Regions from separate parts of the Serratia sp. 121840015-1 genome, predicted to be linked through region 3. Evidence: predicted binding sites of a transcription regulator. Region 3 holds the regulator's gene; each other region holds the start of a gene.
The links. The regulator CRP, encoded in region 3, controls carbon source genes, mostly activating them, when cyclic AMP is high. The targets are predictions, from matches to a motif close to ATGTGANNNNNNTCACAT.
Positions count from the first base shown of each region.

Region 1 (7,627 bases), on a different contig from region 3:
TAGCGAGAATTCATGGTGCGATCTGTGGCATGGCTCACAGTTTAATTGTATGATGAATGCATCAGTTAAATGGGAAAAGACAATGGCCAACGTGCTCACACTGTGCTGGAAATACCTGAGAGCCCTGCTCCTCATCTACCTTTGTCTGTTCGTCGGCAATGCGCTGGCGGCGCTGCTGCCGTTCGCCATTCCCGGCAGCATCCTCGGCATGCTGCTGCTGTTCGCCCTGCTCTCTACCCAGATTCTGCCGGCCAAATGGGTTAAACCCGGCTGCCACTTGCTGATCCGCTACATGGTGCTGCTGTTCGTGCCGATCGGCGTCGGGGTGATGAAATACTATGACCAGATCGTCGCGCATCTGGGCCCACTGGTTATCTCTTGCCTCATCAGCACGCTGATGGTGCTGGTGGTGGTCGGCTATACCTCACACTATTTTCACCGCGAGCGCCGCATCGCCGGTAAGCCCGATGACACGGAGGGCAACCCATGATCCATGAAATCTGGTGGTCGCTGCCGCTGACGCTGGCGGTCTATTTCGCCGCGCGCTGGCTGGCGCGCAAGCTGAACATGCCGCTGCTCAACCCGCTGCTGGTTTCCATGGCGGTGATCATCCCGTTGCTGCTGCTCACCGGCATCCCCTATGAGCGCTACTTTCAGGGCAGCAAAATCCTCAACGATCTGCTGCAGCCGGCGGTCGTCGCGCTGGCCTTCCCGCTGTATGAACAGCTGCACCAGATCCGCGCGCGCTGGAAGTCGATTATCGCGGTGTGCTTCATCGGCAGCCTGACCGCCATGATCAGCGGCGGCGCCATCGCCCTGTGGCTGGGTGCCACCCCGGAAATCGCCGCCTCTATCCTGCCGAAATCGGTCACTACGCCGATCGCGATGGCCGTCGCGGACTCGCTCGGCGGCATTCCGGCGATCAGCGCGGTCTGCGTCATTTTCGTCGGTATCCTTGGCGCCGTGTTCGGCCATACGCTGTTCAACCTGTTGAAAATCACCACCCACTCGGCGCGCGGTCTGGCGATGGGTACCGCATCCCACGCGCTGGGCACCGCACGCTGCGCGGAGATGGACTACCAGGAAGGCGCTTTCGGCTCGTTGGCGCTGGTGATCTGCGGCATCATCACCTCCCTGCTGGCACCGTTCCTGTTCCCGGTGCTGCTGCACCTGTTCGGTTGAACAGGGTGAAACTTGCGATACATCTCGCATTTATGTATCTCATTGCATTAATTTCATCAATTAAGAGACATTAATCACACTTTAATGTCTCTGGCCTGCCTAGAATGTTATCCCGTTAACCTGTAGAGAGACTTTCTATGCATCCGCGTTTTCACACCGCGTTCAGCGCACTGCCCGCGACACTGCAATCCGCCCTGCGGCCCTATCTGGACGCGCCTGACTTTCCGGCGATGTTCACGGCCGAGCAAGCGGCGGCGATCCGCACAGGCTGCGGGTTGGACGATGACGCGCTGGCATTCGCGCTGCTGCCGCTGGCGGCGGCCTGCTCGTTAACCCCGATATCGCACTTCCACGTCGGCGCCATCGCGCGCGGGCAAAGTGGCAACCTCTATTTCGGCGCCAATATGGAATTCAGCGGCGCACCGCTGCAGCAAACCGTGCATGCAGAACAATGTGCGGTTACCCATGCCTGGCTGCGCGGCGAGCCGGCGCTGGCCTCGGTCACCGTCAACTACACGCCGTGCGGCCACTGCCGTCAGTTTATGAATGAACTGAACAGCGGCGGCGAACTGCAGATCCGTCTGCCGGGCCGCGCGCCGGCCACGCTGGCGGACTATCTGCCGGACGCCTTCGGCCCGAAAGATCTGGATATCGCTTCGCTGCTGATGGACAAGGTCGATCACGGCCATCGGTTGGCGCTGGACGATGCGCTGACGCAGGCGGCGCTGGCTGCGGCCAATCAGAGCCACGCACCGTACAGCAACGCCCACAGCGGCGTGGCGCTGGAAACACAGGACGGTAACCTCTACGCCGGCCGCTATGCAGAAAACGCCGCCTTCAACCCGAGCCTGCCGCCGCTGCAGGCCGCGCTGATCCTGCTGAACCTCTCCGGCGGCGATTGCCTGAACATCCGCCGCGCCGTGCTGGTCGAACCGCAAGAGGCAATCCTCAGCCAGTGGGACGCCACCCGCGCCACGCTGGCGGCACTGGGCTGCCAAAACGTCAGCCGCGCCGCGTTCTAAGCGCACCACGGCGGAGCCATCCGGTTCCGCCGCTAACAGCCCCGCCCGCCAAATACAATGCCCCAACGCCGCCAGAGAGACTTTCTTTAGTTAAAAAATCATTTGATTGTCGATAATTACGCCAACCTGGTTCATCATCTGGCAACAAATGCTGTACATCTTCTCTTTATCTCTTAGGATCGTCGGCAATAAAGTTATCTGATACGTGAAGAGTAAAACTGATGGAACTAGAATACGAAAGCAAACGCCCGCTCTACATCCCTTACGCCGGCCCGATTCTGCTGGAATTTCCGCTGCTGAACAAAGGCAGCGCTTTCACCGAGGAAGAACGTAGCCACTTCAACCTGCACGGCCTGCTGCCGGAAGCGGTGGAAACCATCGAAGAACAGGTGGAACGCGCCTACCGTCAGTACCAGGATTTCAAGAACGACAACGACAAGCACATCTACCTGCGCAACATCCAGGACACCAACGAAACCCTGTTCTACCGCCTGCTGGACTCGCACCTGAGCGAGATGATGCCGATCATCTACACCCCGACCGTCGGCGAGGCCTGCGAACACTTCTCCGATATCTATCGCCGCGCGCGCGGGCTGTTCATCTCCTACCCGAACCGCGATCGCATCGATGACATGCTGCAAAACGCCACCAAGCAGAACGTCAAGGTGATCGTGGTCACCGACGGCGAGCGTATCCTCGGCCTGGGCGACCAGGGCATCGGCGGCATGGGCATCCCCATCGGCAAGCTGTCGCTGTACACCGCCTGCGGCGGCATCAGCCCGGCCTACACGCTGCCGGTGGTGCTGGACGTCGGCACCAACAACCCGCAGCGCCTCAACGATCCGCTGTACATGGGCTGGCGCCATCCGCGCATCTCCGGCGAGGAGTACCACGCCTTCGTCGAAGAGTTTATTCAGGCGGTCAAACGCCGCTGGCCGAACGTGCTGCTGCAGTTCGAAGACTTCGCGCAGAACAACGCCACCCCGCTGTTGAACCGCTATCGCGACGAGATCTGCTGCTTCAACGATGACATCCAGGGCACCGCCGCGGTCACCCTCGGCAGCCTGATCGCCGCCAGCCGCGCCGCCGGCAGCCAGCTGCGCGATCAGACCGTCACCTTCCTCGGCGCCGGTTCCGCCGGCTGCGGCATCGCCGAGCAAATCATCGCGCAGATGAAGTCCGAAGGCTTGAGCGAAGACGAAGCGCGCGCCCGCGTATTCATGGTCGACCGCTTCGGCCTGCTGACCGACAAACTGCCGAACCTACTCGATTTCCAGAGCAAGCTGGTACAGAAGAGCGACAACCTGGCCGGTTGGGAAACCGCCAGCGACGCCATCTCGCTGCTGGACGTGGTGCGCAACGCCAAGCCGACCATTTTGATCGGGGTGTCCGGCCAGCCGGGGCTGTTTACCGAAGAGCTGATCCGCGAAATGCACAAGCACTGCGAACGCCCTATCGTGATGCCGCTGTCCAACCCGACCTCGCGCGTGGAAGCCCGTCCGGAAGACATCATCAACTGGACCGACGGCGCCGCCCTGGTGGCAACCGGCAGCCCGTTCGCGCCGGTGAGCTATAAAGAGCAGCTGTACCCGATCGCCCAGTGCAACAACTCCTACATCTTCCCGGGGATTGGCCTCGGCGTGCTGGCCTCCGGCGCCACCCGCGTCACCGACGCCATGCTGATGGCCGCCAGCCGCGCGCTGGCGGACTGTTCGCCGCTGGCCACCGACGGCCACGGCGCACTGCTGCCGAATATCGACGATATTCAGGGTGTGTCGAAGTGCATCGCCATGGAAGTGGGCAAAGCGGCGCAGCTGCAGGGCGTGGCGATCGTCACCTCCGAAGACGCGCTGTCGAAAGCCATCGAGCACAACTTCTGGCGGCCGCAGTACCGCAGCTACAAGCGCACCTCGTTCTAACTGGCGCGCTAAATTGACCCAGCCCGGCTCCGCCGGGCTTTTTTGTGCGGCAAAACCGCCTAAAAATGCGGCGTTGCGCGTGCTTCAGGCGGTTCGCGTCTTGCGTCGATCGGTCAGGTAAAGTAGCCTTGATCCATCTTTTTCAGCCCGGCGCGCGTAAGGCAACAACATGTGGAAACGCCTGATCATCAGCCTGTTCATCATCATTGCGGTGTTGATGGGTTCGGCTATTGCGCTGGATCGCTGGATCAGCTGGAAAACCGCGCCTTACGTCTACGACGAACTGCAGGAATTGCCGCACCGCCAGGTCGGCGTGGTGCTCGGCACCGCCAAGTATTACCGCACCGGGGTGATCAACCAGTACTACCGTTACCGCATTCAGGGGGCGATCAACGCCTATAACAGCGGCAAGGTGAAATACCTGCTGCTGAGCGGCGACAACGCCCAGCAAAGCTATAACGAGCCGATGACCATGCGTCGCGATCTGATCGCCGCCGGCGTGGCGCCGAGCGATATCGTGCTGGACTACGCCGGTTTCCGTACCCTGGACTCCATCGTGCGCACCCGCAAGGTGTTCGACACCAACGATTTCATCATCATCACCCAGCGTTTCCACTGCGAGCGCGCGCTGTTCATCGCCCTGCACATGGGCATTCAGGCGCAGTGCTACGCGGTGCCGTCGCCGAAAGACATGATGACGGTCCGCGCCCGCGAGATCTTCGCTCGCCTGGGCGCGCTGACCGATCTGTACATCCTCAAGCGCGAACCGCGCTTCCTTGGCCCGCTGATCCCGATCTCCGCCATGCACACCGTGCCGGAAGACGCCCAGGGCTATCCCGCAGTTTCACCGGAACAGTTGGTGGAGCTGGAGCACAAGCTGAAAGAAGAGAAGCAGAAAGCCAAACAGCCCTGACGCGGCAAACGCCCAAAACAAAGGCCGGCAATAAGCCGGCCTTGTGGTCTGCGAGGCGATAAATCTACTTCTTCTTGGCGTATTTCAACGAGTCCAGCGCCACGGCGAAGATGATGATGCTGCCCTTGATGATGTACTGCCAGTACGGGTTGATGCCGATATAGGTCAGGCCGTAGTTGATGACGGTGAAGATGATCACCCCGGTCACCACGCCCCACACCGTACCCACCCCGCCGGCGAAGGAGACCCCCCCCACCACGCAGGCGGCGATGGCATCCAGCTCGTACATAAAGCCGAGGTTATTGGTGGCGCTGCCGATGCGCCCCGCTTCCAGCAGGCCGCCGAAGGCGTAGAACACGCCGGACAGCGCATAGATCATGATCAGGTTCAACGGCACGTTGACCCCGGACACCTTGGCCGCTTCCGGGTTGCCGCCGATGGCGAAGATGTTCTTGCCGAAGCGGGTCTTGGTCCACAGGATCCAGACGAATATGATGGCGATCAGCGCATAGAAGGTAATGTACGACAGCTTAAAGTCGCCGAAGCGCAAGAAGCCTTGGGCAAAGGTGGAAAACTTCGGATCGAACCCCGCGACCGGCGAAGCGCCGACCGAATCGTAATACAGCGAGTTGATGCCGTAGACGATGATCATGGTGCCCAGCGTAGTGATGAACGGCGTCACGTTGAGATAGGCGATAATCAGGCCGTTAACCAGGCCGATCACCGCGCCGACCGCACACACCAGCAGGATGACCAGGGGAATCGACCAGGTTTCCATGTGCGGGAACACCTTGTTGACGTTATCCATCGACTGCAGCAGCGTGGCCGCCACCACCGCCGCCAGCCCCACCTGCCGCCCGGCGGACAGGTCGGTGCCCTGGGTCACGATCAGCCCCGCCACGCCCAGCGCGATGATGATGCGCACCGAAGACTGCGTCAGGATGTTACTCAGGTTCATCAGGCTGAGGAAAGTCGGATCCTGAATGATGATGATGGCCAACAGCACCAGCAACACCACGTAAATGCCGCCTTCCTTGAAATAGGTAAATAAGGTTTTTTTATTTAGCGCGTTCATAATTCCGATCCTTAAAGGTGCAGGGAGGCGAGACGTAAGATTTCATTTTGCGAGGTCTGTTTGGTGTTAACGATGCCCGCAACCTGACCATTGCTCATCACCAAAATACGGTCGGTGATCCCCAAAAGCTCCGGCATTTCGGACGAGACGATAATGATCCCCTTGCCCTTCTTCGCCAGTTCGGTCATCAGCTGATAAATCTCGAACTTGGCGCCCACGTCGATGCCGCGCGTCGGTTCATCCAGCATCAGGATCTCCGGCTGCGTCAGCAGCCAGCGGCCGATGATCACCTTCTGCTGATTGCCGCCGGACAGCGAGCCGATATGGGTGTGATGCCCCGGCGTTTTCACCCGCATGGCGTCGATAACCCACTGGGTGTCGCTCTTCATCCGCGCGTTATCCAGCAGGCCGAGCTTGTTTTTATAATTGCGGATATTGGAGATCAGCGAGTTGAAGCCCACGTCGAGGTAGGCATAAATCCCGGTGGAACGGCGTTCTTCGGTCACCAGCGCAAAACCGTGATTGATCGCTTCGTTGGCGCTGTGGTTGTCGATCGCCTTGCCGTGCAGCTTGATGGTGCCCGCCACCTTTTCGCGAATGCCAAACAGCGTCTCGACGATATCGGTGCGCTTGGCGCCCACCAGCCCGGCGATGCCGAGGATCTCGCCTTGGTGCAGATCGAAGGACACGTCGCGGATCGAGGGCTGGCGCAGCGACGTCAGGTTCTTCACCTCGAGGATCACCTCACCCGGCGTGTTCTGCCTGTCGGGGAAGCGCTGGCTGAGCGAACGGCCGACCATCATGGCGATGATCTTGTCCATATCCAGCCCTTCCAGCGGCTGGGTGGCGATCCACTGCCCGTCACGCAGCACCGTTATCTCGTCGCACAGCTGGAAGATCTCTTCCATCTTGTGCGAGATATAGACGATGCCGCAGCCGCGCTCTTTCAGTTTGCGGATGATGGTGAACAGGTGATTGACCTCTTTTTCCGTCAGCGAAGAGGTCGGTTCATCCATGATGACGATTTTGGCGTCGTAGGAGAACGCCTTGGCGATCTCGATCATCTGCATCTGCGACACCGACAGGTTGCCCACCTTTTCACGCGGGTTGATGTCGATATCCAGCTCGTCGAAGATCGCCTGGGTGTCTTTGAGCATTTTTTCCTGATCGACGAACAGGCCTTTGGTCGGGTAGCGCCCCAGCCACATGTTGTCCATCACGGTGCGCTGCAGCACCAGGTTCAGCTCCTGGTGCACCATGGAAACGCCGTGCTCCAGCGCTTCTTTCGAACTCTTGAAATCGATCTCCCGGCCCTGAAACACAATGCTGCCGCTGTCTTTTTTGTAAATGCCGAACAGGCATTTCAGCAACGTCGATTTCCCCGCGCCGTTCTCCCCCATCAGGGCGTGAATCGAGTGCGGGCGGACGCGTAAATTGACATTGTCCAAGGCTTTGACGCCGGGAAATGACTTACAGATATCCGTCATTTCCAGCAGAAATTCGCGTGAGCTATCGG
Region 1 is NZ_JBSEYF010000001.1:2,447,913-2,455,539, forward strand. It holds gene ACUXAC_RS11860 (CidA/LrgA family protein) at 83-490, shown strand; gene ACUXAC_RS11865 (CidB/LrgB family autolysis modulator) at 487-1,182, shown strand; gene cdd (cytidine deaminase) at 1,320-2,204, shown strand; gene ACUXAC_RS11875 (NAD-dependent malic enzyme) at 2,426-4,123, shown strand; gene sanA (outer membrane permeability protein SanA) at 4,293-5,036, shown strand; gene mglC (galactose/methyl galactoside ABC transporter permease MglC) at 5,101-6,111, opposite strand; gene mglA (galactose/methyl galactoside ABC transporter ATP-binding protein MglA) at 6,123-7,627, opposite strand, start outside.
Region 1: cdd (cytidine deaminase) is a predicted target of CRP. The motif match lies at 1,245-1,262, and genes of this name have one in related genera.

Region 2 (7,627 bases), on a different contig from region 3:
AGTTGCCGCGTCGCGGCGTGGTGCACGGCTTCGCCGGCAGCCTGTCGCAGGCGCAGGCCTTTATCCGCCTCGGCTATTACATCGGCGTGGGCGGCACCATCACCTATGAGCGGGCGCAAAAAACGCGCGGCGTGATGGCGCAGTTGCCGCTCGAGGCGCTGCTGCTGGAGACCGATGCGCCGGACATGCCGCTGGCCGGCTATCAGGGGCAGCCGAATCGCCCCGAACGCGCCGCCGAGGTGTTTCAAACGCTGTGCGAGCTGCGGCCGGAACCGGCCGACGAGATTGCCGCCCACCTGCAACGCAATACTCAGGCACTGTTCGCCATGCCGGATTGATGGGTTTATAACGTGACTTGCGTCACGTTATAAGATTTTCATTTGCGTCTCGTTGTATACATTTGTGACATAAATCGGTGCGAGGGTGACCTCGCTCAGTATAATCCCCCCCGAAACACTCCAATAGCAGACCTCTCTTCATGAGCAGGGATGTACTTTATTTTTTGCAACAGGGAAACTTTGCATGCAACTCATCATGAGTCTGGTCGGTATGGCGGTGCTGATCGCCATTGCGGTGCTGCTCTCCAGCAACCGCCGGGCCATTAAACTGCGCACCGTCGTGTGGGCGTTCATCATCCAGATCGGCATCGGCGCGCTGGTGCTGTACGTGCCGCTGGGCCGCAGCATCCTCGGCAGTATGTCTAACGGCGTGGCAAACGTTATCGCCTACGGCAATCAGGGCATTTCGTTCATCTTCGGCGGGCTGGTGTCCGACAAGATGTTCGAGGTGTTCGGCGGCGGCGGCTTCGTGTTCGCGCTGCGTGTTCTGCCGGTGATCGTGTTCTTCTCCTCGCTGATTGCGGTGCTGTACTACCTCGGCATCATGCAGTTGGTGATCCGCGTGCTGGGCGGCGGCCTGCACAAGCTGCTGGGCACCTCGCGCACCGAATCGCTGTCGGCGACCGCCAACATTTTCGTTGGCCAGACCGAAGCGCCGCTGGTGGTGCGCCCGTATATCGCCACCATGAGCCAGTCAGAGCTGTTCGCCGTGATGTGCGGCGGCCTGGCCTCGGTAGCCGGTTCGGTGCTGGCAGGGTACGCGCAGATGGGCGTGCCGCTGGAATACCTGATCGCCGCGTCCTTCATGGCCGCGCCGGGCGGGCTGCTGTTCGCCAAGCTGATGGTGCCGGAAACCGAGCAGACCCACGATAAAGACGATGCGATGAAGCTGATCGCCGAAGAAGATCGTCCGGCCAACGTGATCGACGCGGCGGCTTCCGGCGCGGCTTCCGGCATGCAGCTGGCGCTGAACGTCGGTGCGATGCTGCTGGCGTTTATCGCGCTGATCGCCTTGCTTAACGGCATTCTCGGCGGTATCGGCGGCTGGTTCGATTATCCGCAGCTGTCGCTTGAACTGATCCTCGGCTGGGTGTTCTCGCCGATCGCCTTCCTGATCGGCGTGCCGTGGAGCGAGGCGATGACCGCCGGTTCGTTTATCGGCCAGAAGATCATCGTCAACGAGTTCGTCGCCTACATGAACTTCGGCGCCTATCTGCGTCCGGACGACGTGGTGGCTGCGGAAGGCCTGCAGGTGCTGTCGGCCCATACCAAGGCGATCATCTCCTTCGCGCTGTGCGGCTTCGCCAACCTCTCCTCGGTGGCGATCCTGCTGGGCGGTCTGGGCAGCATGGCGCCCAACCGTCGCCACGACATCGCGCGTTTCGGTCTGAAGGCCGTGGCGGCGGGCACGCTGTCCAACCTGATGAGCGCCACCATCGCCGGTTTCTTCCTGGCGCTGTAAGCCATCCCGGAGCCCGCGACGGCGCGACCGATCGCGGGACTCCGCCTATACTCTAAGCAACGCGGGTGCTTGCCGCACCCGCGATCTTCAGCCGCTTCTTTAGCGAATTTGTGAACGATATCGCGTTATTTTGTGATGCTATTCACATATAATTCCGGTCTGTTACAGTGCTATTTCATATAGTGTGACGATGAACGCGAATCGCCCTTGGCATTCGTGTTCAAATAGCTATTACTGGCCGGCCGCAAGGCGGGTGGCCATGTGCGGTGAGAAGGATCTCAGTTGCCGCCGAGGGAATGCCGTTCCCCTGCGCTATCTTCATGGAACCAAGTCCGCTCGCCAACACCCAGGTACTCAGTTGGAGAGTTTTATGACCGAATTAACCGCAGCAGCGCAACGTGCGCTGAACCTGATGGATTTAACCACGCTGAATGATGATGACACCGACGAGAAAGTAATCGCCCTCTGTCGTCAGGCCAACAGCCCGGCCGGCCACACGGCGGCCATCTGCATCTACCCGCGTTTTATCCCGGTAGCGCGCAAGGCGCTGCGTGAGCAAGGCACGCCGGATATCCGTATCGCCACCGTGACTAACTTCCCGCATGGCAACGACGATATCGACATCGCGCTGGCGGAAACCCGCGCGGCCATCGCCTATGGCGCGGATGAAGTGGACGTGGTGTTCCCTTACCGCGCGCTGATCGCCGGCAACGAACAGGTCGGCTTCGAGCTGGTGAAACAGTGCAAGCAGGCTTGTCAGGCGGCCAACGTGCTGCTGAAAGTGATCATCGAAACCGGTGAGCTGAAGCAGGCCGACCTGATCCGCAAGGCGTCCGAAATCGCCATCAAGGCCGGGGCGGACTTTATCAAGACCTCCACCGGCAAGGTGCCGGTCAACGCCACGCTGGAAAGCGCCGAGCTGATGATGTCGGTGATCCGCGATCTGGGCGTGGCGAAGACGGTGGGCTTCAAGCCGGCCGGCGGCGTGCGCACCGCAGAGGATGCGCTGCATTATCTGCAACTTGCCGATCGTATTCTGGGCGAAGGCTGGGCCGATGCGCGGCATTTCCGCTTTGGAGCTTCCAGCCTGCTGGCCAGCTTGCTGACCGCGCTGGGCCACCAGACCCAGACCGTCGGCGGCGGCTACTGATCGATTTCGTTGGCGGGCGCCAGGCGCGCCCGTCTGCACCGACTCTCGGCGACACAGGGGGATGCTTTGTTCCTGGCTCAAGAAATTATTCGTAAAAAACGCGACGGCCAGCCGTTAAGCGAAGCGGAAATCCGCTTTTTCATCAACGGCATTCGCGACAACGTGGTGTCGGAAGGGCAGATCGCCGCGCTGGCGATGACCATTTATTTCCATGACATGAGCATGCCGGAGCGCGTGGCGCTTACCATGGCGATGCGCGATTCCGGTACCGTGCTGGATTGGAAGAGTCTGGCGCTGAACGGCCCGATCGTCGACAAGCATTCGACCGGCGGCGTGGGCGACGTGACCTCGCTGATGCTCGGCCCGATGGTGGCGGCCTGCGGCGGCTATGTGCCGATGATCTCCGGCCGCGGCCTGGGGCATACCGGCGGCACGCTGGACAAGCTGGAAGCCATTCCGGGCTTCAATATTTTCCCGGACGATAACGCCTTCCGCAAAATCATTCAGGACGTCGGCGTGGCGATCATCGGCCAGACCAGCTCGCTGGCGCCGGCGGACAAACGTTTCTACGCCACCCGCGACATTACCGCTACCGTGGATTCGATTCCGCTGATCACCGCCTCCATTCTGGCCAAGAAGCTGGCGGAAGGGCTGGATGCGCTGGTGATGGACGTGAAGGTCGGCTCCGGTGCCTTTATGCCGACCTATGCGCTGTCGCAAGACTTGGCGCAGGCGATCGTCGGCGTGGCCAACGGCGCGGGCTGCAAGACCACCGCGCTGCTGACCGACATGAACCAGGTGCTGGCCTCCAGCGCCGGCAACGCGGTGGAAGTGCGCGAAGCGGTGCGCTTCCTGACCGGCGAATACCGCAACCCGCGCCTGCTGGAAGTGACGCTGGCGCTGTGCGTGGAAATGCTGCTGTCCGGCGGCCTGGCGCAAGACGAGGCCGACGCGCGCGCCAAACTGCAGGCGGTGCTGGACAACGGCAAGGCGGCGGAGGTGTTTGGCCGCATGGTGGCGGCGCAGCAGGGGCCGATAGACTTCGTCGAACGCTACGATAGCTATCTGCCGGCGGCAACGCTGAGCAAGCCGGTGTATGCTGAAAAGCCGGGCATCATCAGCGCCATGGATACCCGCGCGCTGGGCATGGCGGTGGTTTCGCTGGGCGGCGGCCGTCGCCGGGCGAGCGACGCCATCGACTACAGCGTTGGGCTGACCGAAGTGGCGCGCCTGGGTGATAAAGTGGATGCCCAGCAGCCGTTGGCGATGATCCACGCCAACGATGAAGAGAGCTGGCAGCAGGCGGCCGATGCGGTGCGCAGCGCAATGACGCTGAGCGACAAGGCGCCGGAAGCGACGCCGGTGGTGTATAAGCGCATCACGGAATAACCCAAGAATCAGGAACGGCCGCGGCTTTTTCGCGGCCGTCCAAAGCGTGAGAACACGCAGGAGAGCACAGATGAAACGCACATTTATTATGGTATTGGACTCCTTCGGCATCGGCGCCAGCGAAGACGCCGAACGTTTTGGCGACCAGGGTTCCGACACCCTGGGCCACATCGCCGAGGTTTGCGCGCGCGGTGAGGCCAACGTGGGCCGCCAGGGGCCGCTGACGCTGCCTAACCTGAGCCGTCTGGGCCTCGGTAAAGCGGCGGAAGAGTCCACCGGCAACTTCCCGCAGGGGCTGGACCGCAACGCCGACATCATCGGCGCTTACGCTTACGCCAGCGAGCTCTCTTCCGGTAAAGACACGCCGTCGGGCCACTGGGAAATCGCCGGTGTGCCGGTGCTGTTCGACTGGGGCTACTTCACGGACGAGCACAACAGCTTCCCGCAGGCACTGCTGGACAAGCTGGTCGAGCGCGCCAAGCTGCCGGGTTACCTGGGCAACTGTCACTCGTCCGGCACCGTGATCCTCGATCAGCTGGGCGAAGAGCACATGAAAACCGGCAAGCCGATTTTCTACACCTCCGCCGACTCGGTGTTCCAGATCGCCTGCCATGAAGAAACCTTCGGCCTGGATCGCCTGTATGAGCTGTGCGAAATCGCGCGTGAAGAGTTGACCGAAGGCGGCTACAACATCGGCCGCGTGATCGCGCGTCCGTTCGTCGGCGATAAGCCGGGCCACTTCCAGCGCACCGGCAACCGTCACGATCTGGCGGTAGAGCCGCCGGCGCCGACCGTGCTGAAAAAGCTGGTGGATGAGAAGGGCGGCGAAGTGGTGTCGATCGGTAAAATCGCCGACATCTACGCCAACGTCGGCATCACCAAGAAGGTGAAGGCGACCGGCATCGACGCGCTGTTCGACGCGACCCTGATCGAAATGGAAAAGGCCGGCGACAACACCATCGTGTTCACCAACTTCGTGGACTTTGACTCCTCCTATGGCCACCGCCGCGACGTGGCGGGCTACGCTGCCGCGCTGGAGCTGTTCGACCGCCGCCTGCCGGAGCTGCTGAAGCTGGTGAAAGACGAAGACATCATCATCTTCACCGCCGACCACGGCTGCGACCCGACCTGGCCGGGCACCGACCACACCCGCGAACACATCCCGGTGCTGGTTTACGGCCCGAAAGTGAAGCCGGGCTCGCTGGGCCACCGCGAGACCTTTGCCGACATCGGCCAGACCGTCGCCAATTATTTTGGCCTGTCGCCGATGGATTACGGTAAGAGCATGTTCTAAGCCCTGTCTTTCAAGCCGCAGCGTTGTTAGCTTCACGCGTGAACCCCAGTCACTTACTCAAGTAAGCTCCTGGGGATTCACCCGCTAGCTGCCTGGCTGCAACTCGACATTCAAGGCTTAGATGTTTGACGTTTTTATTAAATAAGATTTCTAAAGGAAGAAAATTATGGCTACGCCGCACATTAATGCTGAGATGGGTGATTTCGCTGACGTAGTACTGATGCCGGGCGATCCGCTGCGTGCAAAATACATCGCCGAAACCTTCCTGGAAGGCGCGGTGGAAGTGAACAACGTGCGCGGCATGTTGGGCTTCACCGGCACCTACAAAGGCCGCCGCATCTCCGTAATGGGCCACGGCATGGGCATCCCGTCCTGCTCCATCTATGCGCGCGAGCTGATCGCCGAATTCGGCGTGAAGAAGATCATTCGCGTGGGCTCCTGCGGCGCGGTGCGTGACGATATCAAACTGCGTGACGTGGTGATCGGCATGGGCGCGTGCACCGACTCCAAGGTGAACCGTCTGCGCTTCAAGGACAACGACTACGCGGCGATCGCCGACTTCGACATGGTGCGCAACGCGGTCGACGCGGCGGCGGCGCAGGGCATCCCGGCGCGCGTGGGCAACATCTTCTCCGCCGATCTGTTCTACACGCCGGATCCGGACATGTTCCAGGTGATGAAGAAGTACGGCATCCTGGGCGTGGAAATGGAAGCGGCCGGCATCTACGGCGTGGCGGCGGAGCTGTACGAAGAGTTCGGCTGCAAGGCGCTGACCATCTGCACCGTGTCCGATCACATCCTGCGTCACGAAGCGACCACGGCGGCGGAACGCCAGACCACCTTTAACGAAATGATCGTTATCGCGCTGGAATCCGTGCTGCTGGGCGACAAAGCGTAATACCCCGGCGGGCGTCATCATGACGCCCGCCCGTCAATCTATTCATTCCGCTTGGCCAGTTTTGGCTAACGCTTTACCTTTCAATTGGTTGTGGATCCCGTTGTTACGGACAATCTATTCACCGAAAGGACAAGAAAACGGCGCGAGCGCATTCAGCGCCTGGCCTGAGTTACCCCTTCTTCGGCGCTTCCTGTTTTTTCTCCGGCGCATCCTCTTCGTCGTCTTCCACCGTATTGCCTTCTGCCAACGGCGTGTTGGCGGTCAACAGGTACGGTGACTGCTGCCAGCGGCTGCGGCGGTGTTGCAGCAGGGTGCGCGCCAGAATGATGCCGATCGCCAGCGCCAGCAGGATCATCAGGCGCAGCAGGTTGGTGGTGTTGTCCACCTGCTTGGATTCGGTCGCCAACACGTGGGTGTCGAGGGTGATGCGGATAAAGCCGATCGGGCCGTCTTTGCCCTGAATGGATTCGACCAACTGGTGGTTGAAGTAGCTGCCGGCGCGTTTGCCGTCGAGCGACAGGCGATCGCGTATACTTATCTGTTCCCCGGCGTGGGAGACCAGCGTGCCGTCCAGCTGATACACGCTGACGTCGAGAATGCGGCTGTGATCGGTGAGCTGCTTGAGGATGGCGTCGATGCGCGGGGTGTTGCCGTCGTCGTCCAGCAGCGGCGCCAGGCTGTAGGCGACCTGTTTGGTCAGCGTCTGCGCCAGTTCTTCAACCTGCTCGGATCGCGCCATTTGGTGACTCAGGCTAAAATAAGAGGCGCCCTGCATCAGCAGCACCAGCAAAGCCAGGCAAATCAGGATAATAGCGGTGCGGTGCAGGCGAAATTTCAGTTTAGCGCGAGCCATGCAGGTTCCTTGGGCATCGGGGACACTTTATGTTGCCAGAACCGCTGGCGATAGGATAGCTTGATGCGTCGTTTTATCATGCAGCGTTTTTGTCCATTCAGGAGTCAATGATGTCAAACAGTCTGACCTATTGCGATCTTCCGGCGGAGATCTCTCAATGGCCGGGTCTTCCCCTTTCGCTCAGCGGCGACGAAGTGATGCCGCTGGACTACCGGGCAGGCAATACCGGGTGGCTGTTATACG
Region 2 is NZ_JBSEYF010000002.1:325,223-332,849, forward strand. It holds gene ACUXAC_RS14975 (TatD family hydrolase) at 1-338, shown strand, start outside; gene ACUXAC_RS14980 (NupC/NupG family nucleoside CNT transporter) at 523-1,800, shown strand; gene deoC (deoxyribose-phosphate aldolase) at 2,171-2,950, shown strand; gene deoA (thymidine phosphorylase) at 3,017-4,339, shown strand; gene deoB (phosphopentomutase) at 4,410-5,633, shown strand; gene deoD (purine-nucleoside phosphorylase) at 5,800-6,531, shown strand; gene ACUXAC_RS15005 (YtjB family periplasmic protein) at 6,701-7,384, opposite strand; gene serB (phosphoserine phosphatase) at 7,495-7,627, shown strand, end outside.
Region 2: deoC (deoxyribose-phosphate aldolase) is a predicted target of CRP. The motif match lies at 1,931-1,948, and genes of this name have one in related genera.

Region 3 (7,627 bases):
AGAGCGTCAACAAGAGCCACAATAATCCCCTGACGCCGGCGCATTCAACACGGAGTGACAACCATCATGTCTGCCAAACATCCCGTTATCGCGGTGACCGGTTCCAGCGGCGCCGGCACCACCACCACCAGCGTGGCGTTCCGTAAGATCTTCCAACAGCTCAACATCCGCGCCGCCGAGCTGGAGGGCGACAGTTTCCATCGCTACACCCGGCCGGAAATGGACGCGGCGATCCGCAAGGCGCGCGATCTGGGCAGACACATCAGCTATTTCGGCCCCGAGGCCAACGACTTCGGCCTGCTGCAGCAGAGCTTTATCGACTACGGCAAGAACGGCACCGGGCGCTCGCGCAAGTATCTGCACACCTACGACGAAGCGGTGCCCTACAATCAGGTGCCGGGTACCTTCACCCCGTGGGAACCGCTGCCGGCGCCGACTGACGTGCTGTTCTACGAGGGGCTGCACGGCGGCGTGGTCACCGAGCACCATGACGTGGCCAACCACGTCGATCTGCTGGTCGGCGTGGTGCCGATCGTCAACCTGGAGTGGATTCAGAAACTGATCCGCGATACCGGCGAGCGTGGCCACTCTCGCGAAGCGGTGATGGATTCGGTGGTGCGTTCGATGGAAGATTACATCAACTACATCACGCCGCAGTTCTCGCGCACCCACATCAACTTCCAGCGCGTGCCGACGGTGGACACCTCCAACCCGTTCGCCGCCAAGGCGATTCCCTCACTGGACGAAAGCTTCGTGGTGATCCACTTCCGCGGGCTGGATCAGATAGATTTCCCCTATTTGCTGGCGATGCTGCAGGGCTCGTTTATCTCACACATCAATACGTTAGTGGTGCCGGGCGGCAAGATGGGGCTGGCGATGGAGCTGATCATGGCGCCGCTGGTGCAGCGGTTGCTGGAAGGCAAGAAGATCGAATAAATGCGTTGAGCGCGGCGCCGGGCCGCGCTCCGTTTCGATTACGCCGGTTGGCGGATCTCGAAGCTGTGGGTCACCGTGGCAGCCTTGTTGAGCATCAGCGCCACCGAGCAGTACTTCTCCGCCGACAGGTTCACCGCACGCTCGACGATCTTGTCGGTCAGGTCCTGGCCGGTAACGATGAAGTGCAGGTTGATATGGGTGAACAACCGCGGGGCTTCTTCGCGGCGCTCGGAGGTCAGCTTCACCTCGCAGTCGCGCACGTCGTTGCGCCCTTTTTGCAGGATGGACACCACGTCGATCGCGCTGCAGCCGCCCAACGACATCAGCACCATCTCCATCGGGCTGGGCGCTTTATCACCGGCGTTGCCGTCCATCAGCACCTGGTGGCCGGAGGCCGATTCCCCCAAAAACGTTAACCCTTCCACCCATTTAACTCTTGCCTGCATTCTGGTCACTCCGGTTGATTTCTTAAAATCAGAGTACGCTTTCGCATAGAAACAGGCAACGTAACCTGATGCTAATCATGCTGAAGCGAGACAACACGAGACACCCGCCTTACTCTGTGCTACAAACAGAGCCGCAATAAATCTTTCCGGGACACTGAATTTCAGGGAAACGCCCAGAGAAAGGCTCCTTTACCGGTATGTTAACAGAATGTAGCTTGCAGCGCTTACGGCAAGTTAATATGCTAGAGCGACAGCGTATTTTTATGACACGCCTCAAAACTTGCCGGTAGCCCTCGCTCATGACTGCGGCTACAGGCGGGTTTTACAGGGAACTCTGACCCCTGTGACACAAGGCAGCGATAACAACAGAGGATAACAGCGAATGGTTCTCGGCAAACCGCAAACAGACCCTACTCTCGAATGGTTCCTGTCTCATTGCCATATCCACAAATATCCATCGAAGAGTACGCTGATTCACCAAGGTGAAAAGGCCGAAACGCTTTACTACATCGTGAAAGGCTCCGTCGCGGTGCTGATCAAGGATGAAGAAGGTAAAGAGATGATCCTGTCCTACCTCAACCAGGGGGATTTCATCGGCGAGCTCGGATTGTTCGAAGAAGGCCAGGAGCGCAGCGCCTGGGTTCGCGCGAAAACCGCCTGTGAAGTGGCCGAAATTTCCTACAAGAAATTCCGCCAGCTGATCCAGGTGAACCCGGACATCCTGATGCGTCTGTCCGCCCAAATGGCGAGCCGCCTGCAGGTCACCTCCGAAAAAGTGGGCAACCTCGCCTTCCTGGACGTTACCGGCCGCATCGCGCAAACCCTGCTGAATCTGGCGAAGCAACCCGACGCCATGACTCACCCGGACGGCATGCAGATCAAGATCACCCGTCAGGAGATCGGCCAGATCGTCGGCTGCTCGCGTGAAACCGTTGGCCGTATTCTGAAAATGCTGGAAGATCAAAACCTGATTTCCGCCCACGGCAAAACCATTGTCGTCTACGGCACCCGTTAATCCCTGAAAAAACGGCGCAGTCTGCGCCGTTTTTTTGTCTGCTCTCTGCCATGTGGCGCCGCCTGATCTACCACCCGGAAATCAACTACGCACTGCGACAAACGCTGGTGTTGTGCCTGCCGGTGCTGTTCGGCCTGCTGATAGGCCAGCTGCAGCTCGGCCTGATGTTCTCCCTCGTGCCCGCCTGCTGCAATATCGCCGGGCTGGATACGCCGCATAAGCGCTTCTTTAAACGACTGATCGTCGGCGGTTCGCTGTTCGCCTTCAGCAGCGTGCTGCTGCAACAGGCCCTGCTGTGGCACGTGCCGCTGCCGGCGCTGATGCTGGGCCTGGCGCTGCTGCTCGGCGTCACCGGCGAAATCAGCCCGCTGCACGCCCGGCTGTTGCCGGCGGCGCTGGTGGCAGCCATCTTCGCCCTCAGCACGGCCGGCACGGTGCCTATCTGGCAGGCGCCGCTGCTGTACGCGATCGGCACCGCCTGGTATGGCTTATTCACCTGGTTCTGGTTCAAGCTGTGGAAAGAGCAGCCGATGCGCGAGACGCTGAGCCAGCTCTACCTGGAACTGGCGGACTATTTCGAAGCCAAATACTCGCTGCTGACCCAGCACACCGATCCGCAGACCGCGCTGCCGCCGCTGCTGGTGCGCCAGCAAAAGGTGATGGACCTGATCAGCCTGTTGTACCAACAGCTTAATTTCCTGCCGCACGCCAACAATCTCGAGCAAAAGCGCCTGCAGCGCGCCTTTCAGGTGGCGATGGACCTGCAGGAGCACATCACCGTCAGCCTGCATCTGCCGGAAGAGGTGCAAAAACTGGTGGAGCAGAGCCAGGCCGAAGCGATCATTCGCCGCAATGCTCAGGTGATCGCCGGCCGGCTGCGCGTGGTGGCGCACGATATTCTCTATCATCAACATTCGAAGCGCTTCTCCATGACCCACGAGCTGGCGGCGCTGGAAAAAATGGCGGCGCAGCATCCCGATAATCCGGTCGGCCAGTTTTGTTATTACCACTTCAGCCGCATCGCCCGCCTGCTGCGCACCCAGCATCCGCTGTACCGCCGCGACCTGATGCCCGGCCAGCACCGCCTGCCGTTTTGGCCGGCGCTGGTCAGCTATCTGTCGTTCAAATCCACCGCCCTGCGCAACGCCGCGCGGCTGGGCGTAACGCTGGCGGTCGGCAGCAGCCTGGGTGCGGTATTCAACCTGCCGAAGCCTTACTGGATCCTGCTCACCATCATGCTGGTGAGCCAAAACGGGTATAACGCCACCCGGGTGCGTATTCAGCACCGTGCGCTGGGCACGATTGCCGGGCTATTGCTGGCAGCCGGGCTGCTGCAGCTGCAGTTGCCGGAGGGAGAAACGCTGAGCATCATGCTGGTGATCACGCTGCTGGCCTACCTGGTTTCGCGCAAGAACTACGGGCTGTCGGTGATTGGCTTTACGGTCACGGCGGTTTACACCCTGCAGCTGCTGGCGCTGAACGGCTCGCATTTTCTGGTACCGCGCCTGATCGATACGCTGATCGGCTGCGTGCTGGCGTTCGGCGGCACCATTTGGCTGTGGCCGCAGTGGCAAAGCGGGCTGCTGCGCAAGAATGCCCATCAGGCGCTGGAGAACGATCAAGCCGCGCTGCGGCTGATGCTGAAGCAACCGGAACCGGACGCCACCGCGTTGGCCTATACCCGCATGCAGGTCAACCAGGCACACAACGCGCTGTTCACCTCGCTCAATCAGGCGATGCAAGAGCCGGGGTTCGCGTCAAACTATCTGGCGGACATGCGGCTGTGGGTCACTCACAGCCAGTTCATCGTCGAACACCTGAACGCCATGACCATTCTGGCACGCGAGCACTACATGCTGACGCCGAAACTGGCGGAAGAGTATCTGCAGACCTGTGAAATCGCGCTGCAAAGCTGCCAGCAGCGGTTGGAATACGACGGCCCGAGCAGCGGCAACAGCGGCATCATGCAGCCGCCGGATCTGCATCCGGACATGCCCGTTACCGAGATGGAGCGCCATCTGCGGCGCATTTTGTCGCACCTGAGCGTGATGCACACCATTTCGTCGCTGGCCTGGCGCCAGCGCCCGCACCACGGCATCTGGCTCAAGCGCAAACTGCGCGATCAATAAGGGCGCGGCATGCCGCGCCCCGTTATATGCCGCGCGGGCTTCAGGCGTTGATCACATCCTGCACCGCCAGCTCGAACAGCGCCATGCCGGCCTCGATATCCTGCAGCTCCACCACCAGCGACGGCGCGAAGCGGATCACGTTCGGCCCGGCATTGAGGATCATCAACCCACGCGCGGCGGCGGCGGTGAGGAAGTCGCGCGCCCTGCCGTGATAATGCGGCGTCAGCTCGGCGCCAATCAGCAGCCCCATGCCGCGAATCGCGGTGAAAATACCGTATTTATCGCCGATATGCTGCAAAGCCTGCACATACAGCGCATGACGCTGCTCAATGCCGCTCAGCACCTCCGGCGTATTGATCACGTCCAGCGCCGCCTCCGCCACCGCGCAGGCCAGCGGGTTGCCGCCGTAAGTGGTGCCGTGGGTGCCCACCTGCATCACCGACGCAATGTCTTCGGTGGTCAGCATGGCGCTGACCGGGAAACCGCCGCCCAGCGCCTTGGCGGTGGTGAGAATGTCCGGCGTCACGCCATAATGCATATAGGCGAACAGTTTGCCGCTGCGCCCCATGCCGCTTTGCACTTCGTCGAACACCAGCAGCGCCTGATGTTGGTCGCACAGCTCGCGCACGCCTTTGAGGAAGCCGGCGTCGACCGGCGTAATACCGCCCTCGCCCTGAATCGGCTCCATCACCACCGCGCAGGTGTGGTCGTCCATCACCGCCTTCACCGCCGCCAAATCGTTGAACGGCACGTGCACGATGTCGGCCGGCTTCGGCCCGAACCCGTCGGAGTATTTAGCCTGCCCGCCCACCGACACGGTGAATAGCGTGCGGCCGTGAAACGCGTTATAGAAAGCGATGATTTTAGTTTTGTACGGGCTGTGGCGGGTGATGGCGTAATGGCGCGCCAGTTTGAACGCCGCCTCGTTGGCCTCTGCGCCGGAGTTGGCGAAGAACACCCGATCGGCGAAGGTGGCGTCGATCAGTTTGCTTGCCAGGCGCAGCGCGGGCTCATTGGTGAAGACGTTGCTGGTATGCCACAGGGTTTCGCCCTGGCGTTTAAGCGCCTCGACCAGCGCCGGATGGCAGTGCCCCAGCGCCGTCACCGCGATGCCGCCGGAAAAATCGATGTACTCTTTTCCCTGCTGATCCCAGACCCGGCTGCCTTGGCCACGCACCGGCACAAACTGGGCAGGCGCATAAACAGGCAGGATCACCTGGTCAAAGGTACTGCGGCTCACTGCGGATTTTTCAGTCATTTTCGGCTCCACCCTGAAAGTTTTTCAGCGCTATCGTAATGTTAGATTGAAAACATAATCACGAAATATGCATAAAAAACCAATCAAGCGCAAACGCAAAACGCCTGACGGGCGAAAAAAACGCACCGGAATTAACGCTTGAGGAAATTATCCAGCAGCTGGTGGCCCTGCTCGCTGAGCACGCTTTCCGGATGGAACTGCACGCCTTCCAACGCCAAAGTGCGGTGGCGGATGCCCATGATCTCGTCGCGCACGCCGTCGCGCTCGCTCCAGGCGGTCACTTCAAAGCAGTCCGGCAGCGTATCGGCTTTCAGCACCAGCGAGTGATAGCGGGTCACGGTCAGCGGATCGCTCAAGCCGCGAAACACGCCGACGCCCAGGTGACGAATCGCCGAGGTTTTGCCGTGCATCACCGCGCGGGCGCGCACCACCTCGGCGCCGAACGCCTGCCCCAGCGCCTGGTGCCCCAGGCACACGCCGAGGATCGGCAGCTTGCCGGCGAAATGACGAATGGCGGCCAGCGAGATACCCGCTTCGTTCGGGGTACAGGGGCCAGGGGAAATCACCAGATGCTGCGGCGCCAGCCGCTCGATATCGGCCAGCTGCAGCTCATCGTTGCGCTTCACCAGCACCTCGGCGCCCAATTCGCAGAAGTACTGGTAAAGGTTATAGGTAAAGGAGTCGTAGTTATCGATCAGCAGCAGCATGTTAGGTCCGGCAGAGAAAAATGCCGCCACAGTGTACTGATTTAACCCGCCGCTGCCGACGATAATTTCCGCTTACTTTTTACGGCCGCCGGTGATCGACCCCAGCACGCCGCGCAGGATCTGGCGGCCGAGATCGCGCGCCATGCTCTTGGCGGCGGTCTGGACGATGCCGTCGCGCTTGCCGCCGCGCGGGCCGGTGGAACCGAACAGCAGCTCGTTCAGGCCGTCCATCAGGCCGCCGCCCGCCTGCTGTTGTTGCTGTTGCGCCTGCGGTTGCTGCCCCTGCTGCGGGGTGCCGACGGTGGCGAAGCCGCCCGACGACAGCTTCTCGTAGGCGGATTCGCGGTCGATCATATCCTCATAGCGGCCATACAGCGGCGACTTGTTGATCGCGCTGTTCAGCCCTTCCGCACCGAGCATGCCCATTTTGGATTCCGGCGCGATCACCATCGCCCGCTCCACCACGTTAGGCCGGCCCTTCTCGTCGAGGAATGACACCAGCGCTTCGCCCACACCCAGCTCGGTGATCGCCGTTTCGGCATCGAAGGCCGGATTGGCGCGCAGGGTTTGCGCCGCCGTCTTCACCGCCTTCTGATCGCGCGGAGTAAAGGCGCGCAGCGCATGCTGTACGCGGTTGCCCAGCTGGCCCAGCACGCTGTCCGGAATGTCCAGCGGGTTCTGGGTGACGAAGTAAATGCCGACGCCTTTGGAGCGGATCAGACGCACCACCTGTTCGATCTTGGTCAACAGCGCCGCCGGCGCATCGTTGAACAGCAGGTGCGCCTCATCGAAGAAGAACACCAGCTTCGGCTGTTCAGGGTCGCCCACTTCCGGCAAGTGCTCAAACAGCTCGGCCAGCAGCCACAGCAGGAATACCGAATACAGCTTCGGCTGATTGATCAGCTTGTCCGCCGCCAGCAGGTTGATCACGCCGTGACCGTTGGCGTCGGTTTTCATCAGATCGTTGATGTCCAGCATCGGCTCGCCGAAGAACTGGTTGGCTCCCTGCTCTTCCAGCGTCAGCAACCCACGCTGGATGGCGCCGATCGACGCGGCAGAGATATTGCCGTACTGGGTCTGGAATTGTTTGGCGTTGTCGCCGACGAACTGCACCATGGCGCGCAGGTCCTTCATGT
Region 3 is NZ_JBSEYF010000007.1:49,333-56,959, forward strand. It holds gene ACUXAC_RS23340 (phosphoribulokinase) at 67-936, shown strand; gene ACUXAC_RS23345 (OsmC family protein) at 975-1,382, opposite strand; gene crp (cAMP-activated global transcriptional regulator CRP) at 1,765-2,397, shown strand; gene ACUXAC_RS23355 (YccS/YhfK family putative transporter) at 2,448-4,526, shown strand; gene argD (bifunctional acetylornithine/succinyldiaminopimelate transaminase) at 4,567-5,784, opposite strand; gene ACUXAC_RS23365 (aminodeoxychorismate synthase component II) at 5,916-6,491, opposite strand; gene ACUXAC_RS23370 (helicase HerA-like domain-containing protein) at 6,564-7,627, opposite strand, start outside.

Region 4 (7,627 bases), on a different contig from region 3:
GCCAACCACGTTGCCCAGGTACATAAAGGATTGGTTATAGCCGAAGATGCGCCCGGTCACCTGATCGGAGGAATACCTCAGCAGCAGCGCCTGCACCGCCGGCATCAGCGCGCCGTCGGCGAAGCCGAGCAGGAAGCGCAGAATGCCCAGCTGCAGCGGCGTATTGACCCAGGCCATCACGGCGAACAGCCCGGTGGTGAACAGCAGCGCGGCGATCAGGATGCGCGCGGTGCCGATGCGATCGCCGAGGCGCCCGAGGCGCGGCGCCGAGATCAGCGCCGCAATGCCGGGCACGGCGGCGATCATGCCGCTGACAAAGGCAATATTGCTGACGTCGCCGGACAGCTCGCGGATGAACAGCGTCAGGATCGGGCTGATGGACGAGTTGGCCAGCTGGATCATCAGGGTACAAATGAACAGGGTGACGATCAGCGTCGGATAGGGCAGCGAACGGAATACCGCCTTGCCGCTCAGCTGATCCGCTTTTTTCACCGTGATGCGCCGCTCTTTAATCAGGAACAGCGTCACCAGGAAGCTGACGAACATCAGCCCGGCGGTGACGAAAAACACCACCCGCAGCCCCAGATGATCGGCCATCAGCCCGCCCAAGAGCGGCCCGGCGATCACGCCGGAGATCTGCCCGGTAGAGAGCGTGCCCAGCGCCCAGCCGCTTTTATCGCGCGGCGCCTGCGAGGCGACCAGCGCCATGGCGTTGGGAATATAGCCGGACGTCAGCCCCATCAGGGCGCGCAGCGCGAACAGCTGCCAGACGTTGGTGGCCAGCCCCTGCAGCGCGATGACGATCGCCATGCCCAGCGAGGCGCGCAGCAGCATCAGCTTGCGGCCTTTGCGGTCGGCCAGGCTGCCCCACAGCGGTGAGACTACCGCCGAGACCAAAAAGGTGCCGCTGAACACCAGCCCGGACCACAGGCTGAGGGATTGGTGATCGCTGACGCCGAGCTGTTCGACGTACAGCGGCAGAAAAGGGAGGATTTGGCTCATCGCCAGCCCGGTGAAGAAACACCCGAGCCAGACCGAGATCAGATTGACTTTCCACGCTTCCATCGGCTTACCGTACCACGTTGAATAAGGAGGGATTTATTAAGCAAAATAATAATAACACTGCAAACTAATCGGCGAGGGGCAAATGCGTGAGCAAACGTAACCCTGCCGATGCAGTGTCTTTTTTGCTATATATTAATAGCTATATTATCATAGGTAACTAGGTTAAGCCAGAGCGGCGCGGTAGCCAGGAAGGGCACCGCGCGATCCGGCGGTGTGAAAGCAGGGATAAACTGAACGCTAGATTGATGCCAATGAAGAAAGATCATCCTGAAGACGTGACGCTGCTGCGCACGCAGTTAATGTCGCTGGTGCGCCGTTTACGGCGCGAATCGCGCAGCGACGAAAAATCCTGGGCCCAACTGATGCTGTTGGGGGCTATCGATCGCCACGGCGGCGAGGCCACGCCGTCGCTGCTGGCGGAATCGGAGCGCATGCGTTCCTCTAACCTGGCGGCCGCGTTGCGTGAGCTGGAGGCCGATGGCTTGCTGGTGCGCACGCCGGACGCCGAAGACAAACGCCGGGTGCGGGTGCGCCTGACGCCCGCCGGGCTGGGCCTGCTGCAGCAAAGCCGCAGCCGACGCGAGGCGTGGCTGCTGGCGGCGATGGAGAGCTGTTTAACGGAGCGGGAGCAGGCGCTGTTGATTGAGGCGGGGGCCTTGATGGCGCGGCTGGCGGCGGCGCCGTCAACGGAAACGGAATAATCGGCGGGGCGGCCGGTGCGCCGCCCCTGCGGCGAGATTACGGCATCGGCCAATCGACCGGCATGGTGCTGACCACGTCCACGTAGCGATCCCAGGCCGAAGACCAGAATTGGGTGAAGGCTTCCAGGGTAAGGTGGATGCCCATCAGGCCCATCACGAACCAGCAGGCGGTAAACAGGCCCAGACTGCTGAACATGAACGCCATGCCGTTACGGCTGGTCTTACGGCAAACGACGTTTAACTGGCTGGCGAAGAACATCATCACGGCGCTCAGCAACTCCCAGCGCATCATGACTAAACCGGTGGCAATGGTACTCATCGAACTCGATCCTATGTAACAAAAAGCCGCATCCGGCAGGGCGCCGACAGGGAAATGCGGGGGAATATCGGGAATAGTGTGATTAAGATCACATTGTAGCATTGGGGCGAACGGCGGCTCAATGGGAAGCGCGGTGAAAAAAACGCCGACGGTAACATTCCAATATGCTGAAACAGTTATGCCATTTCATTAGCAACCTTTTCATGGGGCGGTGCGCCCGATAACGCTATGCTTGCCGGCTTTTCAGTTCCCTGATTTTGCGGGGGAATGTGACGCAAAAGGTATCGGCACCGCATGGCCCTGTTAAAAGAAAAAATTCGCGACCACTCTGCGGAAGAGAGGCTGTTTATCCGCCGGGCCGGCGTAGCGCTGGCACTGGTGGTGGTCTGTTTCGGCGTGCTGATCGTCAATCTCTACCGGCTGCAAATCCGCCAGCACGGCTTTTACCAGACGCGTTCCAACCAGAACGACATCAAGATGCTGCCGATCGCCCCTAGCCGCGGGCTGATCTTCGATCGCAACGGCATTCCGCTGGTGCGAAACGTGACACTGTATCGTATCGAGGTCACGCCCAGCAAAATCAGCGACATGGCGGCGCTGCTGCAGGCGCTGACGCCGATCGTCGACTTGACGCCGGAGGACATCAGCGCGTTTCGCGACGACATGCACCACAACAGCCGCTACAAACCGGTGACGCTCAAAGCCGGGCTGAGCGACACCGAGGTGGCGCGCTTTGCCGTCAATCAATACCGTTTCGACGGGGTGACGATCGATACCTATCAACAGCGTGAATATCCTTACGGCGCCCAGCTGGCGCACGTGCTGGGCTATGTGTCGAAGATCAACGACAACGATCTCAAACGCCTGGACAAGGCCGGGCTGAGCGAGAACTATGCCGCCGACCGCAACATTGGCAAACAGGGCATCGAGGCCTATTACGAGTCCGAACTGCACGGCACCACCGGCTATCAGGAGGTGGAGGTGGATAACCACGGGCGGGTGATCCGCCTGCTGAAGGAGCAGCCGCCGAAGGCCGGCAAGAACATCTACCTGACGCTGGATTTACCGCTGCAGCAGTACATCGAATCGGTGCTGAAGGGACAGCGCGCCGCGGTGGTGGTGGAAGATCCGCGCGACGGCGGCATCCTGGCGATGGTCTCCAGCCCCAGTTACGATCCCAATCCTTTCGTCAAAGGCATCGGCTATCAGGCCTATAAGACCTTGCTGACCAACCCGGATTTGCCGCTGATCAACCGCGTCACTCAGGGCTTGTACCCGCCGGCGTCGACGGTGAAGCCCTACATGGCCGTTTCGGCGCTGTTCGCCGGGGTGATCACGCCCACCACCACCTTTTTCGGCGCGCCGACCTGGACGCTGCCCGGCACCGAACGCCGCTACCGCGACTGGCTGAAAACCGGCCACGGCATGCTCAATGTCACCAAAGCGATCGAGGAGTCCGCCGACACCTTCTTTTATCAGGTGGCGTATGAGATGGGCATCGATCGTATCCACCATTGGCTGAGCCAGTTCGGCTACGGCCAGTCCACCGGCATCGATCTGAACGAAGAGTACCGCGGCGTGCTGCCGAGCCGCGACTGGAAGCTGAAGGTGCACAAAAAGGGCTGGTATCAGGGGGATACGGTTTCGGTGGGCATCGGCCAGGGGTATTGGGTGGCGACGCCGATCCAGATGGTAAAAGCGCTGACCACGCTGATCAACAACGGCCAGGTGAAAACGCCGCACCTGCTGTATTCGTTGCAGCAGGGCAACCGGGTGACGCGCTACCAGCCGCCGGCGCAAGCGGCGCAGATCGGCGATCCCCACTCGCCTTACTGGGGCATCGTGCGTAACGGCATGTACGGCATGGCCAACTTGCCGAATGGCACCGGTTACAAGCTGTTCCACACCGCGCCATACCAGATCGCCGCCAAATCCGGCACCTCGCAGGTGTTCAGCCTGAAGCAAAACCAGACTTACAACGCCAAAATGATCCCGGTGCGGCTGCGCGATCACATCTTCTATACGCTGTTCGCGCCTTACAAAAACCCCCGGGTGGCGATGGCGCTGATCCTGGAAAACGGCGGCGGCGACGGCGTGGTGGCGGGGCCGACCGCCCGCGCGATCCTCGACCATATTTTTGACCCGACCAACGCGCCGCAGCCCGGCGATCCGGCGCAAAGTAAACCGCAGTTAAACGACAGTGCGGATGTGCAGCGGTGATGCGGTTTGTTTTTACTTTCTTACAAACTGCAATCTCCTGACCATTTCCGGCAAGGTAGACTGAAATAACACCATAAACCGAATAAAAACGCAGGGTTAACACAACAGTGGCGCCATCGACCAAAAAAAGCGGTAAAACCTATTCCACAGTTCGTTTCGGCTGGATTTGCGCCGGCATGCTGGTCTGTTTTTTTCTGTTGGCGTTCAGGGTCGGCTATCTGCAGCTGCTGGAGCACCAGCAGTTGGCGGATCAAGCTGACCAGCGCTCTATCCGCACCCAGGTGGTGCCGACCAACCGCGCCATGATCACCGATCGCAACGATGAGGCGCTGGCGGTCAGCGTATCGTCCAAAGACATCGTGCTGGATCCGAAACACATTCTCGATACCCAGACCGACACCGGCAACGAGCGCTGGCAGAGCATGGCCAACGTGCTGAAGATCCCGCTGGCGGACGTGCAGCATCTGATCCAGAGCAACGCGCACAAGCGTTTCGTCTATCTGGCGCGCAAGGTGGAGGACGACAACGCCGCCTACATCAGCAAACTGCATCTGACCGGCGTCAGCACCGAGCAGGATTTCAGCCGCTTTTATCCGATGGGTCAGGACGCCGCCGGGCTGATCGGCATCGTCGGCCAGGACAATCAGGGGCTGGAGGGCATCGAGCTGGGCTTCAACCCGCTGTTGCAGGGCAAAAACGGCCTGCGGGTCTATCAGAAGGACGGCAGCGGCGCGGTGATCGGCGTGCTAAAAAGCGTGGATCCGGTGCCGCCGCCGAACGTGACGCTCAGCATCGACAAATTTATCCAGTATGTGCTCTATGCGCAGATCCGCGACGGCGTGGTGGCCAACCAGGCCGACTCCGGCTGTGCGGTGCTGGTCAAGATCGACACCGGCGAAATCCTCGGCATGGCCAGCTACCCGTCGTTCAACCCGAACAACTATGGCAGCACCCCGGCGAAAGACATTCGCAACGTGTGCAGCAGCGACAGCTTCGAACCGGGCTCGACGGTGAAACCGGTGGTGGTGATGGTGGGGCTGGAGCATAAGCTGATCCGGCCGGATACGGTGCTGGACACCACGCCGTATCGGGTGAACGGTCACCTGATCAAAGACGTCGGCCACTGGTCGAAGTTGACCATCACCGGCGTGCTGCAAAAATCGAGCGACATCGCGGTATCGCACATTGCGCTGGCGCTGCCGGCCACGGTGCTGCCTGCGGTCTATCGCAGCTTTGGCCTGGGGCGGCCGACCGAGCTTGGCATCGGCAACGAGAGCAGCGGCTATCTGCCGCAGCATCGTGAACGCTGGGCCGATATCGAACGCGCTACCTTCTCCTTCGGCTATGGGCTGCGCGTGACGCCGCTGCAGATGGCGCGCGAGTACGCCGCTATCGGTTCCTTCGGCATTTATCGGCCGCTGTCGATCACCAAGGTGACGCCGCCGGTGATGGGGCAACGTATTCTGCCGGCGGATACGGTACGATCCGTGGTGCATATGATGGAGAGCGACGCCTTGCCGGGCGGCAGCGGGGTGAGCGCCGCGGTGCCGGGTTACCGGCTGGCGATCAAAACCGGTACCGCCGAGAAAATGGGCCCGAGCGGCAAATACGACGGCGGCTACATCAACTACACCGCCGGCGTGGCGCCGGCCAGCGATCCGCAGGTGGCGCTGGTGGTGATGGTCAACAACCCGAAAGCCGGCAAGCACTTCGGCGGTTCGGTGGCCGGGCCGGTGTTCGGCAAGATCATGGCCCAGGTGCTGGAGCACATGAATATTCTGCCGGATGCCCAGCCGCTTAACGTGGTGTCGTCGGTCAAGGGGTAATGATTTAAGCGGGAAATATTGGGCCAGAGAATCTCTGACCCAATATTTAATGCAACGAGTCTGACTTACGCGTTATTTCCCTTGGGTTGCCCACCATTTCGCTACGCAAGCATTGGGTGCCTGAATAGTTTTACCTTCTTTGGTGATATAAGGTACCGGTGAGTAGATTCTTGAGCAGTAGCCTGCCGGGCGTTCGGTAGCATTAACGGTGAGAGGGAGGCTAACGGTGGTGGCTAAAATCGCTGTGAGCAGCATCAGATTTGATAACTTCATCATTCTTCCTTAATTAATGAAAATAGAGTTACATGCTTGCCGTTACACGACGAGCGCTAATGAGAGTATTAATTTGTTGGTATAACGTCTACGGCAGATTTCATTATGGATGCGCCCTGATTCATTGATTAATATTTATATTGAATATTTATATCAACATCTAAAAACAACATTTATTTTCCCGAACGCATTGCTGTCTTTCATTGAAATAAATGTTCCAACAAGCGGTTAGCTGGGCTCAAGGTAATGCTTCAGCGCCTGCAGATCGGCGTTCACCAGCCCGGCGTCGCGGGCGAACAGCGCATCGTCCATGTCCGGCTGGCGGAACAGGGTGAAGATCACCTCGGTGCCGCGCCGGTTGGCGAGCGCGCGCAGCGGCACGTAGACCACGCCGCCGTCCGGCAGCGTCACCCAATGATCCAGCACGCCGAAGGCATTTGGCGCGCTGAAGCGAATGCGGATCCGCCCCTGTGGGGTGTCCGCCACCCAGTCTTCATCTTCTCGCCGCAAGCTGTTGGTTAACCCTTTGGCCCACAAGGGGAAGTTTTCCGGCTGGCTGAGAAAGGCATACACCTCGTCACAAGGGCGGTTGATGGTAATATGCAGCGTTTGTGCGCTCAGCATCGTGATTTCTCCGGTTGGCGGCGATACTTCAGTGTAGATCCCGCCGCGCTTAGAAGTAGTAACCGATGTTCACGTTGGTGCGAAAATACCATTTATTGCTGCCGGGGGACTGGGTGCCGGTCCAGCCGGTGGCATTTTCCACGCCGCCCCACGGGTTGGCGTTCTGCGCCCAGGTCAGATCCACCCACAGCATCACCGGCATGGCGAACACTTGTACCCCCAGCGTGTTCATTTTAGAGTCGGAGCCGCCGTGCCTGTCCTTCCAGAGCACGCTGTAATCGTTGTAGAACCGCAGCTTTTTCACCGGCCCCCAGGGCACGTCGACGTCGCGCGCCAGGTTAATGGCGGCGGTGGTGGCCTGCGACGGGATCAGATAGGCCGGCGTCAGGCCGTTGCCCCCCATCAGGATCACCGAATTGTTGGCCCCGGCCGGGCCTTTGGCGTCGTAACCGTAGCGGATCACCTGGCCGGACAGATGCCAGGGATCGTAATTCACCAGCGTATGTAAGCCTGCCGCCCAGAAGCTGCCGTTATCGCCGGTCGCCTGGTTGTAGAGCCGCGAGGCCGCCAGCGAACCGCCGAGCTCATTGTTCCAGCCG
Region 4 is NZ_JBSEYF010000001.1:1,583,619-1,591,245, reverse strand. It holds gene ACUXAC_RS07620 (multidrug efflux MFS transporter) at 1-1,065, opposite strand, end outside; gene ACUXAC_RS07615 (MarR family winged helix-turn-helix transcriptional regulator) at 1,317-1,766, shown strand; gene ACUXAC_RS07610 (YjcB family protein) at 1,804-2,085, opposite strand; gene mrdA (penicillin-binding protein 2) at 2,380-4,305, shown strand; gene ACUXAC_RS07600 (penicillin-binding transpeptidase domain-containing protein) at 4,413-6,131, shown strand; gene ACUXAC_RS07595 (hypothetical protein) at 6,204-6,404, opposite strand; gene ACUXAC_RS07590 (SRPBCC family protein) at 6,633-7,028, opposite strand; gene ACUXAC_RS07585 (hypothetical protein) at 7,078-7,627, opposite strand, start outside.
Region 4: ACUXAC_RS07610 (YjcB family protein) is a predicted target of CRP. The motif match lies at 2,162-2,179, and genes of this name have one in related genera.